3 regions of the Proteus columbae genome follow, and region 3 is predicted to be linked to each of the others. Evidence: riboswitches for the same ligand, from Rfam matches in the RefSeq annotation. Region 3 holds a riboswitch; each other region holds the start of a gene.

Region 1 (4,394 bases), 1.4 Mb from region 3:
GCTGTGAATTGGTCTGTTAGAATAATCTGTTGAGCTTTTTCTGTCTGCTCCTGACGTAATTGTTGGGTATTAATCATTATCCTGATGATAAGGCTTCGATAAACGGTGAACCGCATCAATAAATGCACCAGCATGTTCAGGTGGAACATCTTGATGAATACCGTGCCCAAGATTAAAGACATGACCGTTGCCTTTACCAAACCCAGCAAGAATAGTTTCGACTTCTTGTTCTATTCTGGCAGGTGGTGCATACAGCATAGAAGGATCCATATTACCTTGTAGCGCAACTTTATCCCCAACTCGACGGCGTGCATCTTCAATATCAATCGTCCAATCAAGTCCTAATGCATCGCAACCTGTCGCAGCCATAGCTTCTAGCCAGCGACCACCACCTTTGGTAAATAAAGTGACTGGTACTTTTCTTCCATCATATTCACGGATAAGACCATCAACAATCTTATGCATATAGTGTAATGAGAAGAGTTGGTAATCACGCCCTGTTAGCACACCACCCCATGTATCAAAGATCATGATAGATTGTGCGCCCGCTTTAATTTGAGCATTCAGATACAGAATAACGCTATCTGCCAGTTTATCCAGTAATAGATGTAGAGCTTGAGGCTCTGAATACATCATTTTTTTAATTTTTGTGAAGGCCTTACTACTTCCACCCTCAACCATATAGGTTGCCAGTGTCCAAGGGCTTCCTGAAAAACCAATTAATGGCACACTACCTTGCAATGCATGACGAATGGCACGTACTGCATTCATCACATATCCTAGTTCATCTTCAGGATCAGGAATAGGCAGTTTTTGAATATCAGCAAGGCTGTTGATAGGTGATTTAAAACGAGGGCCTTCACCTGTTTCAAAGTAAAGACCTAGCCCCATTGCATCTGGAATAGTTAAAATATCAGAAAATAAAATAGCGGCATCTAAAGGGAAGCGTCTTAAAGGCTGTAATGTCACTTCACATGCTAATTCTGTATTTTTGCACAATGAGATGAAATCTCCCGCCTGTGCCCGTGTTTCCTTGTATTCAGGAAGATATCTGCCTGCCTGACGCATCATCCAAACTGGGGTGACATCAACAGGTTGGCGCAACAGCGCACGTAAATAGCGGTCGTTTTTCAACTCACTCATGACTAACTCCATTAACAGTAATAGGGCCGCAAAATAGCATGCATTGTAACATGCTGGAGAAATAACTGTTGGCAGACAGCGCCTTTATTTAGCTCTTTTCTTTATCTTGTCTGATATTCGCTATCGTATCTTCTATCAAGCGTCGAGCAATTGTATCTGGTGGTGGGATCTGGGGTAATTGATCGTAACGATACCAACCCGCACTCATTAATTCAGAAGGATCATGTTGTAGTTCGCCACCATCATAATCGGCCAAAAATCCCATCATTAAAGAATGAGGAAACGGCCAAGGCTGAGATGATACATAGCGAATATTGCGAATACGAATATTGCTCTCTTCAAACACTTCACGAGCCACTGCTTCTTCTAATGTTTCACCAACCTCAACAAAACCAGCGAGTACAGTGTAAAGAGGTGAATGTTTATGCCTAACATGATGTGCTAATAAGATCTTATCTTCATGTCGAATACCCACAATAATGCAAGGGGCAATTTGCGGATAATAACGTTCATGGCAGTTATCGCATAAACACGCCCATTCACTCTCACTATGACGCATTTTAGAACCACAATAACCACAAAAACGGTGAGAACGATAAAACTCAGCCAGTTGAACACCACGACCGACTAATTTAAATAAGTTTTCATCTTGTGAGGCGATAAGTCTTGGTGAGCACATGTCGTTATCCATTTTTCCATGAATAAGCCAAACTGTTTCACCTTGCCATTCACCCACAATTTTGGCGTGCTGACCAATGAGATCCCAATCTTTAGCTAAGCCAAACGGAAGTTCACCTTTAGGTAACCACACTCGCCCACCAAGACTGACTGTCCACCAGCCCTTTTCTGAGCCTGTTAATGTATATAAATGCATAACGACCATTCTATCCAAAATAATGATATAGAATAGAGGATACTCTCTTTAGCAAGAACCTCTCAATGTATTATCTCTGTCTTCTATGATTCATTAACATCCACTCACTAAAAACATAAATTATATTAATGTTATTGAGTGTAACCATTATTCAAATTTCACAAATGAAAGGTTGGGAACAACAATATTGGGATTTAAATAAATAACCCATATCGGACTTGTAGTTTTTAAAATCTTTCATATACTGGACTTCTTCTTGTCGGAGTGCCTAGTGTTTATAAGGCTATTATAAACACAGGCTGAGACCGTTAATTCGGGATCCGCGGAACCTGATCGGGTTAATACCCGCGAAGGGAACAAGAGTGATTCGACCTTTTGATAGCTTCATTGCGTATATTTTTCACACATCTATATACACCTATCTGTCGATACTCCCTGCGACCTCCAGACAAGCATTTTTCTCAATATTCACCCGACAGGCTAATAGCCTGCATGATATTTATTAGGAAATGCTATGTCCCAAAATCAAACTATATCCGTTAAAGATATTTCACCAACGATCAACAAACAGCGTCCACGAAAAGAGCAACGTGATGCTGCTCAAGAGTTTATCAGCACCATTCAAGGCGTAAGCTTCCCCAATTCAAAACGCATTTATCTCGAAGGCTCACGCACTGACATTCAAGTACCCATGCGTGAGATCCAGCTTGATAAAACGCTAGTAGGAGGATCAAAAGATTCCCCTGTTTTTGAAGATAATGAACCTGTACCGGTATATGACACATCAGGCCCTTATGGTGATCCTGATTCTCAACTTGACGTTAACCTTGGCTTAAAAAAAATACGCCAACCTTGGATTGATGAGCGCAATGATACCGAAACGCTTTCACTTTTAAGTTCTGATTTCACCCAACAGCGCCTTTCTGATGCTGGATTAGAGCATCTGCGTTTTCCCTTAAAACCAAGCCCTAAAAAAGCGCTAAATGGCAAAAGTGTGACCCAATTGCATTATGCTCGCCAAGGCATTATTACGCCTGAAATGGAGTTTATTGCTATTCGTGAAAATATGGGGCGAGAGAGAATTCGTAGCGAAGTTTTACGCCAACAGCACGCAGGGTTTAGCTTTGGTGCTCATCTCCCTGACAATATTACCCCTGAGTTTGTACGCCAAGAAGTTGCAGCTGGTCGAGCAATCATTCCAGCCAATATCAATCACCCAGAATCAGAGCCAATGATTATTGGTCGTAATTTCTTAGTGAAAGTGAATGCCAATATCGGGAACTCTTCGGTCACCTCCTCAATTGAAGAAGAAGTTGAAAAGCTAATTTGGTCTACACGCTGGGGAGCGGATACCGTAATGGATCTCTCAACAGGCCGTTATATTCATGAAACGCGTGAGTGGATCATTCGCAATAGCCCTGTTCCTATTGGTACAGTTCCAATTTATCAAGCTCTCGAGAAAGTTAACGGTATTGCTGAAGATCTCACTTGGGAAATGTTCCGAGATACCTTGCTTGAACAAGCAGAACAAGGGGTTGATTATTTTACTATTCATGCTGGTGTATTGTTACGTTATGTGCCAATGACAGCAAAACGACTAACGGGCATAGTGTCTCGTGGCGGTTCGATAATGGCAAAATGGTGTTTATCACATCATAAAGAGAATTTCCTCTACGAACATTTCCGTGAAATCTGTGAAATTTGTACCGCTTATGACGTCTCCCTCTCACTGGGCGATGGATTAAGACCAGGTTCGATTCAAGATGCCAATGACGAAGCACAATTTTCTGAATTACATACTCTAGGTGAGCTGACAAAAATTGCATGGGAGTATGACGTTCAAGTCATGATAGAAGGCCCTGGCCACGTTCCAATGCAGATGATCCGCCGCAATATGACAGAGGAATTGGAACATTGTCATGAAGCACCATTTTATACATTAGGCCCTCTCACTACAGATATTGCGCCGGGTTACGATCACTTCACATCAGGTATTGGTGCAGCAATGATTGGCTGGTTTGGTTGCGCAATGCTCTGTTATGTTACACCAAAAGAACACCTTGGTTTACCTAATAAAGAAGATGTGAAACAAGGTCTTATCACTTATAAAATCGCCGCTCATGCAGCCGATTTAGCAAAAGGACACCCCGGCGCTCAAATTCGTGATAATGCAATGTCGAAAGCGCGCTTTGAGTTTAGATGGGAAGACCAATTTAACTTGGCTCTTGATCCTGAAACTGCACGTCAATATCACGATGAAACGCTACCTCAGGCTTCAGGAAAAGTCGCTCATTTCTGTTCAATGTGTGGTCCTAAATTCTGCTCAATGAAGATAACACAAGAAGTACGCGATTATGCGGCAGGTATGGAGAAAATG
Region 2 (4,394 bases), 860 kb from region 3:
ATACAACGGGTTTATCTGGAAAAAAAGAGAGAATTTCACGATAACGGTTTTTTTGTTCATCTTCAGAGGGAAAACCGCTTTGCAACATAAAAGGTATTTCGGTGCGATATAAACCCACACCATCTATTCCCACACTAATGCGTTGCTCATATTTTATATTTAATCCCGCATTCAATTGAACACTAACTGCTTCACCGTTTTTTAAAACCGCTTGCTGTTCAAGTTGATCTTCTGCAATTTGGCTTAATACACTCTCTTCATCAATAATTTGTTTATATTCTTGAGTAATAAAAGGCTCTGGCTCAATAAATATTTCTCCACGATAACCATCAAGAATAAGCATGCGATTATGTAACAGCTCAGGTTGAATATCTGCTCCCATAATCGCGGGTATTCCCATCGCTCTAACAAGAATGGCAGAATGTGAGTGAGTTGCGCCATCTCGAACAATGACACCAGCAAGTTGTTGCTCTGGTAACTCCGCCAATAAACTGGCACTTAATTCATCAGCGACCAAAATAAAACGCTCTGGCCAAATATTGGTTGAGCTTAGATCATCATCTAAATGGAATAATAAACGCTGTCCTAATGCTTTAAGATCAGACGCTCTTTCTCGCATATAACCGTCTTTCAGGCTGGAAAATTGCGCTGATACTTTCTCAACCACCACTTTAACTGCCCATTCTGCGACATAACCTTGTGTGATTATCGCGGTCATTTTATGTTTAAGCTGTGGATCATTAAGTAAATGCGAGTAGAGATCAAAAATGGCCGCACTCTCTTTTTGTGCATTCGCCATAAAACGCTTACTAAAACGGCGACATTCTGCTGTTGCATCTTCTAAAGCAACAGTGAGTCGATTGAGCTCTGCTTTTATATCAAGTGCACTGGCTTTAAATACATTTTCAAGGATTGGCTGAGCGACTTCTTGCCAGCCATATGCCATCACCACACCCGTCGAAACCGAAAGTGCTTTAATACGGCTTTGGCGATATTGTCCAAAAAGCCCTTTAGTTTGTACTTGCGATAACGTTGCACCTAATTGTGTCGCCAGTGTCACCATAAAAGATTCTTCGCTTTCATTAAATAAGCGACGCTCTTTTTGCTGAACGACTAATACACCAAGGAGTTGGCGACGATAGACAATAGGTACACCGAGGAAAGCACGGAGATCATCTTCTTTAACTTGAGGAAGGTATTTAAAGCTAGGATGCTCGCGAATATCAGCGAGGTTGATGAGCTCTGAAAGACGCCCCACTTCACCAACAACGCCTTCATCAAACGAGAGGCTAACGGCTCTCCCTCTAGGTTTTTTTAACCCTTTGGTCGCCATAAGATAAAAACAACTACGTTGTTTATCGGCAAGATAAATAGAACACACATCCGTGTGCATTGCCTGACACGTTTCCTTGACTAAGAGTTCAAGCGCTTCTGGAAGCCCCGCTGCCATAGCCACTTTTTCTACAATTTCTCGCAAACGTGTCAGCATAGTGTTATCTAATACCTTTTACGCCGATATCCATACGATGGACGAGGTAAAGACACTTGTTCTTGCAACGGCATGACTACGGGTGCGAACTCTTTCATTACACGTCGATAAACATCGCGTTTAAAAGAGACGACTTGTCTAACAGGATACCAGTAACTCACCCAACGCCAGCCATCAAATTCTGGCGTTTTGCTTTGTTGAACATTAATGTCTTTATCATTACTTGTTAACTGCAAGAGGAACCAACGCTGTTTTTGTCCAATACAAACAGGTTTTGTGTCCCAACGCACCAAACGCTTCGGTAACTTGTAACGTAACCAGTTACGTGTGGAGGCAAGAATTTTAACATCCTTGCGACTTAACCCAACTTCTTCGAACAACTCTCGGTACATTGCCTGCTCTGGCGATTCTCCAGGATTAATTCCCCCTTGAGGAAATTGCCATGAATGTTGCCCATAGCGACGAGCCCAAAGCACTTGCCCTTGCCGATTACAAATTACAATCCCTACATTCGGGCGGTAGCCATCATCATCGATCACTAGACTACCTCAATAACCAAATTTGAAAGATAACTCATTGTTTCATACTACCCACAAACGGTAAACCTCTATCAACAGACTTTGCACGACGCGCGTATTTATCTACAATGGGAAAGTCTCAACGGGGTGCCTTTTTAGGCTGAGAAAAACTCGTGGAACCTGATCCAGCTAATACTGGCGTAGGGATTTGAGTCAGGATGTTGCAATATTCATTGGTTTGCCATCCTCACTCCTCAGATCCTACCTGACTTTTACTGAGGAACTAAACGTGTTAACTAAATCGCTTCGCTTTACTTTCCTTCTGGGCGCACTGGGCATTGTAAGTACTTTTTCAACTCAAGCCTTAGCACAAAAACCCACGCTCACTGTTTACACTTATGATTCATTTACCGCAGATTGGGGGCCAGGGCCTGCAATAAAAAAAGCGTTTGAACAACAATGTGATTGCGAATTAAAACTTGTTGCCCTTTCTGATGGTGTTTCTCTGCTTAATCGCTTACGTATGGAAGGTGATAAGAGTAAGGCTGATATTATTTTGGGTTTGGATAACAATCTGATCCACGCAGCAAAAGAAACGGGACTTTTCGCACCAAGTCATATCGATACATCAAAACTCACCCTACCTGAAAAATGGGCTGATGATACCTTTGTGCCTTATGACTACGGTTATTTTGCTTTTATCTATGATAAAAACCGCATTGCTAATCCCCCAAAAAGTATGGCTGAACTGCTAAATAGCAAAGAAAAGTGGAAGATTTTGTATCAAGATCCTCGCACCAGCACACCGGGTTTGGGTTTAATGCTATGGATGCAGTCACTTTACCCTGAAAATACGGCCTCTGAATGGAAAAAATTGTCAGAGAAAACGCTGACAGTGACTAAAGGTTGGAGTGAGTCTTATGGCTTATTCTTAAAAGGTGAAGGTGATTTTGTGCTTAGTTACACATCATCTCCAGGTTATCACATTTTAGCGGATAAAAAAGATAACTATGCAGCGGCAATTTTCGATGAAGGGCATTACTTACAAGTCGAAGTCGCGGCAAAATTGAAATCGAGCAAACAACCTGAATTAGCTCAACAATTTATGCAATTTATGCTCACCCCTGCTTTCCAAGAAACTATTCCTACAACCAATTGGATGTATCCTGTTATTGATATGCCATTACCTGACGTCTATTCCGTGATGCCTAAACCCGAAAAATCATTACAATTCGATGCAGATGTTGTCGCAAAAGAGCGCCAAACATGGACTCGTAATTGGCAATCTGCGGTTAGTCGCTAATGGGAAGATGGCTTATCCCGGGGCTATGTGCCTCGGGTTTACTGCTTATTGTGGCGTTATTGTCATTTGGCGCATTGTGGTTTAACGCACCAAGTGGTGAGCTGACCTCAATTTTTGCTGATGAATATTTATGGCATGTTGTCCGCTTTACTTTTTGGCAAGCCTTTTTATCTGCGCTGTTTTCGATATTACCTGCTATTTGGCTCGCCAAAGCACTCTATCGACGCCAATTTAAAGGACGAACACTGTTTTTACGCCTATGTGCCATGAGTCTTGTGTTACCTGTTCTAGTTGCACTTTTTGGTATTTTAACGGTTTATGGCAGAGTGGGATGGATTGCTCAAATTTGTGAATGGCTAGGGATCGACTACCAATTTACCCCTTATGGTTTGCAAGGCATTCTATTAGCTCATATTTTTTTCAATATGCCATTAGCAACCCGAATGCTATTACAAGCACTCGAAAGTATTTCGTCAGAACAACGCCAATTAGCCTCACAGCTTGGCATGAATGGCTGGCAACGTTTTCGTTTTCTTGAATTTCCCTATTTGTGGCGTCAAATTCTGCCCACGGCATCACTCATTTTTATGCTCTGCTTTGCAAGCTTTGCCACTGTATTGGCATTAGGCGGAGGTCCTGCGGCAACGACTGTTGAACTCGCGATTTATCAAGCGTTAAGCTATGACTACGATTTACACCGCGCTGCACTGTTAGCGTTGATCCAGCTTTTTTGTTGTTTAGGTTTAGTACTTATTAGCCAAAAGCTAAAAGGCACCCTTTTTGTGGGAAGCAGTCAAAAGCTACATTGGCGTGATCCCTATGATCCTATCTTTAGCAAAATAACCGATGGTTTAGTGATCACTCTTGCGATCCTCTTTTTAGTACCGCCAATTCTAGCGGTAATAACGGACGGTCTTAACAGTCAATTTATACATGTCATACAACAACCTGTACTTTGGCAGGCGTTTACTACCTCACTGATTATTGCGGTTGGTGCGGGTATTGTTTGTGTTGTATTAACGATGATGTTGCTATGGAGTAGCCGAGAACTTCGCTTACGGCACTTTAAAAAAGCAGGACAAGC
Region 3 (4,394 bases):
GTGGCTAATACGCTAGGGTGAAAATAGGATGATGACATAATATAACTCCGAGTACGGCATAAACAGTGATTCTGGTGATGACAAATAAACATTACTAATAGTGTTATTTAATCGACAAGTATTTAAGATAAGAGGTATCTGAAACTTTACTTCTTAAATAAAATCTTAAGGGATAAGAATCGGTTATAAAGAAAATAAATAGATTTATTATATTTATGGATGTAATTTTTTCTGATATTAAATGCTGTTTATTTTTATAATAATGTATTGTTTTTAATGAAAAATTAAGTTTTTATTAGATTGCTAATAAATAGCTGATAAATAAGGTTAAAGAGAAATAATTTTAGGTTGATCATTTTCAACAGCAAAATTCCATAAAATAGCTATTTTTATGACTTAATGAAAATATTGAGATAAATTTAATATCAATAACATTAGGTTATAAAAAGAGATTAATTTCCAGCGGATAATAGAGTAACGAATAAGAAGAGTTAAATAAAAAAAAGAAAAAAACAGAGGTTGGTTTATAAAACGTTTAGTTTTAAGCGTTAACAACAGGAGTGCAGTTTGTTTTTTATACAGATAATCCTATGTTGAGAGAGTGCAAATTAAAGAATTGTTGCTTACACACTCTCAACGTGAAGAAAGCATTTATTGAGATAATTTTTCTTGGCTAATAACAAGGAGCCGGTGAGTATGAGTATCACGATCCTTACCCCAGCAGAAAGCGTCCCAGTTTTCATAAAGATCATCAGTATCTTTCACTACTGTTAGAGGGCGGTTTTCTTCTGTTCCATCTGAAATATAAACATTAAGGTGAGCAGTAAAAGCCCAATCAATCATTGTTTCCCAAAAACGCTTACCTGCACCGGTTTGCTCTTCATCAGAAACAACAATGTTGTATGTTTTAAGTAAATAACTAAAGAAGTGTCTAGGGAGATATCTTGTCGCAATATCATGTTCTTCAGAAACAGTTCGCCATACTTTAACTTGGGTACATGTTGTTTTACTAAATATAATGTCTTTGCGAAAAATAAGTTCTACAAGATAAACTGTTTCAGGTGCATTGGTAGTTGAAATTAAACGATATTGATTGCGTTTTAAAGATTTAACAAAACGATACCCATTAGGGATGCTATATTCTGGTAATACAAAGTCTTCCACACCTTTTTCAAGGAATTCTTTTGTATGATCAATATTTCTAGAGTGAATTTTCAACTTTACATTAAAATCTGCATCAGGAATAAGATAAAGCATTGATTGTCCATTATTCTGTTGCGATGGTTCATTTTTCATTTAGCCCCTCCGCATTGTGTGATTGTCCAGAAATGCATTATAAATACCTCATCTAGCAGATAATATATCGATTGTCGTTAAAATGAACAAAATAATTTATTTTATTCTTATTATTTAAATATATCTGAAATATATTCCTTAAATTGATGTGTCATGCAATAGAAGCCATCGGCTTAGTATTTATTATATACAACCTTAGCTGATTTATCTTACTGAATCACAAATCTCAACAATAGAGAATCTATAGCTCGAGATGAGCTATCAAACTAGCTTCTTTATCTTGAGCATGCGATACTCCTTATCGCCTGAATTTACAGGCTTTGGCTCGGGGCGCCTTATGGCTGAGATGAACCCGTATAACCTGATCTGGATAATGCCAGCGTAGGGAAGTCAAGGTAACTCTGCTGATTAACAGAGCCCGACTTTTCTGTAACTGGTGAAAGGAGGAGTTAATCAGTGAGATTCAATGCATTGTCTATCGCAGGCACCGATCCTAGTGGTGGTGCAGGTATTCAGGCCGATCTGAAAACATTTTCCGCACTGGGTGTATATGGCACAACCGTAATGACGGCACTGGTTGCCCAAAATACCTGTGGTGTCCGTAGTGTCTATGATTTATCCCCTGATTTTGTTGCAGCTCAATTAGATGCTGTCTTGTCTGATGTTCGAATTGATAGTGCCAAAATTGGCATGCTCTCTAATGCCTCAATTATTGATGTGGTTTGCGACAAGCTTCAGCAATATGCGATCCCTTTTGTTGTACTTGATACCGTGATGATTGCAAAAAGTGGTGATCCTCTATTACAGCCTGATGCGGTTAATAAAATGGTTACTCAGCTTTTGCCTCTGGTTGATTTGATCACGCCTAATTTACCTGAAGCGGCAGCGCTGCTAGGTTGTGAAGTTGCTCAAGATGAAATAATGATGAAGCAACAAGGCTATGCATTGCTAAAACAAGGATGCAAAGCCGTGTTGATGAAAGGCGGGCATTTAACCGAAAATGAAAGCCCTGATTGGTTGTTTACTCAAGAAGGTGAGTGGCGATTTACCTCAAAACGCGTTAATACAAAAAATACGCATGGGACAGGATGCACACTTTCAGCCGCTTTGGCCGCTATTCGTCCTCAAGTTTCTAACTGGCAAATTTGTGTTGAACAAGCAAAAGCCTATTTACAACAAGCATTAGAACATGCCGACAGTTTAGAGGTTGGACAAGGTTTTGGTCCTGTACACCATTTTCATCGCTGGTGGTGATGTAAAAAAGCCCCTACAAAAGGGGCTTTAGCGTGTCGCAGAATTGTTTTTTTAAGCAATAGTGACAGATTTATTTAGATAAACATCTTGTACTGCATTAATTAGCGCAACGCCATCTTTCATTGATTTTTTGAAGGCTTTACGACCTAAAATTAAACCCATACCACCCGCACGTTTATTGATAACCGCAGTGCGTACAGCATCTTCAAGGTCATTATTACCTGAAGCGCCACCAGAGTTAATTAACCCTGCACGACCCATATAGCAGTTTGCTAATTGATAACGAACTAAATCAATTGGGTTTTCAGTGGTGAGTTTGGTGTAAACACGCTCATCAGTATGACCAAAACCAATCGCTTTAAAGCCACCGTTATTTTCAGCCATTTTTTGTTTAACGATATCAGCACCAATTGTAGCGGCTAAATGGTTCGCTTGGCCTGTTAAGTCTGCACTTGCATGGTAATCAACACCGTCTTTTTTAAATGCAGGGTTACGTAAATAGGCCCACAATACGGTGACCATACCTAATTCATGAGCACGTTCAAAGGCCATTGAAATCTCTTCAATTTGGCGACGGCTTTCTTGTGAACCAAAGTAAATGGTCGCACCCACTGCAACAGCACCCATTTCAAATGCTTGTTCTACACTGGCATACAGTGTTTGGTCATATTGCGCTGGGTAGCTTAAGGTTTCATTGTGGTTTAACTTCACAAGGAAAGGAATTTTGTGTGCATAACGACGAGAAACAGAAGCAAGAACACCATAAGTAGAGGCAACACAGTTACAACCCGCTTCAATAGCCAACTCAACAATATTTTTGGGATCAAAATAGAGTGAGTTTGCGGCAAAAGAGGCCGCGGCAGAGTGCTCAACACCTTGGTCAACAGGTAGAATAGACAGATAGCCCGTTCCCGCTAAACGTCCGTGATTAAACAGGGTTTGCATTGAACGTAACACGCTATTAGGGCGATTGTTATCAATCATAACACGATCAACAAAGTCAGAACCTGGCAGGTAGAGATTTTCGCTTGGGATGGTTTGGCAACGATGTTCTAATAATGATTTTGCATCAGCACCTAACAAACTTACTATATCAGTCATTACATACTCCAGTTCATGATGAGATGAGAGTGATTGTCATTTATCTACACTAAGATAACAAGTCACATTGAGGCGGTAACCGGCAGTGGATCGCTTCAGGTAACACAATAAATTCAAATTTATTCCCTAAAAGTGGTTCTCCATCTAAATTAAATACCATTTCATGAGAAGCACTAATGTTTACCCAGCGACTGTCGCGCTCGATAATCTTGTCGTTTTTTTTACGATCAAACAGACTATTTAAAAGAGAAGGGAGTAATTCGTGTGCTTCAACAATGGTGATATTGAGTTTATTGTCGTTAATTAATGCTTCGGGGCAGAGTTGTTGTCCTCCTCCTGCTTGACGCCCATTACCAATACCTAAAATCAGTGATTCACCTTCCCAGTGAAAATTTTCAGCTTCAATTGTGCAATGATCCGCTTTTAAAGAGTCAATACTTAAAAGGCCATTAATAAAATAGGCGGCCCCACCTAATGCTGATTTTAAGGCTTCAGGGGTTTCTGTTGTGATTTTTGTTCCAAAGCCGCCAGATGCCATATTGATAAAATAGTGAGTCTTATTCACAGCGATAACATCAATTGGTACAGCGCGACCTTTAACGGCTAAATTAAGTGCATTTTCCATATCACGAGGGATTTGTGCGCTGGTCGCAAAATCATTTGCTGTGCCTAATGGAATAATACCTAGAGTGGGAGGAGATGAAGCTGAAAGATGAATTAATTCAGATGCAACACGATTAATT

The links. A riboswitch is a leader RNA that binds a small molecule or an ion and turns the genes downstream of it on or off. The one in region 3 is predicted to bind thiamine pyrophosphate.
Region 1: linked by a shared signal. The riboswitch ahead of thiC (phosphomethylpyrimidine synthase ThiC) and the one ahead of thiD (bifunctional hydroxymethylpyrimidine kinase/phosphomethylpyrimidine kinase) in region 3 are both predicted to bind thiamine pyrophosphate.
Region 2: linked by a shared signal. The riboswitch ahead of thiB (thiamine ABC transporter substrate binding subunit) and the one ahead of thiD (bifunctional hydroxymethylpyrimidine kinase/phosphomethylpyrimidine kinase) in region 3 are both predicted to bind thiamine pyrophosphate.

The regions. Positions count from the first base shown of each region.
Region 1 is NZ_CP043925.1:3,716,788-3,721,181, forward strand. Features, by position in the region: gene nfi (deoxyribonuclease V) at 1-77, opposite strand, end outside; gene hemE (uroporphyrinogen decarboxylase) at 70-1,143, opposite strand; gene nudC (NAD(+) diphosphatase) at 1,232-2,017, opposite strand; TPP riboswitch at 2,268-2,390, shown strand; gene thiC (phosphomethylpyrimidine synthase ThiC) at 2,532-4,394, shown strand, end outside.
Region 2 is NZ_CP043925.1:3,198,758-3,203,151, forward strand. Features, by position in the region: gene ptsP (phosphoenolpyruvate--protein phosphotransferase) at 1-1,489, opposite strand, end outside; gene rppH (RNA pyrophosphohydrolase) at 1,498-2,028, opposite strand; TPP riboswitch at 2,141-2,232, shown strand; gene thiB (thiamine ABC transporter substrate binding subunit) at 2,297-3,310, shown strand; gene thiP (thiamine/thiamine pyrophosphate ABC transporter permease ThiP) at 3,310-4,394, shown strand, end outside.
Region 3 is NZ_CP043925.1:2,340,460-2,344,853, reverse strand. Features, by position in the region: gene pagP (lipid IV(A) palmitoyltransferase PagP) at 1-38, opposite strand, end outside; gene F1325_RS11175 (hypothetical protein) at 652-1,296, opposite strand; TPP riboswitch at 1,613-1,701, shown strand; gene thiD (bifunctional hydroxymethylpyrimidine kinase/phosphomethylpyrimidine kinase) at 1,753-2,550, shown strand; gene fbaB (class I fructose-bisphosphate aldolase) at 2,602-3,651, opposite strand; gene yegS (lipid kinase YegS) at 3,701-4,394, opposite strand, start outside.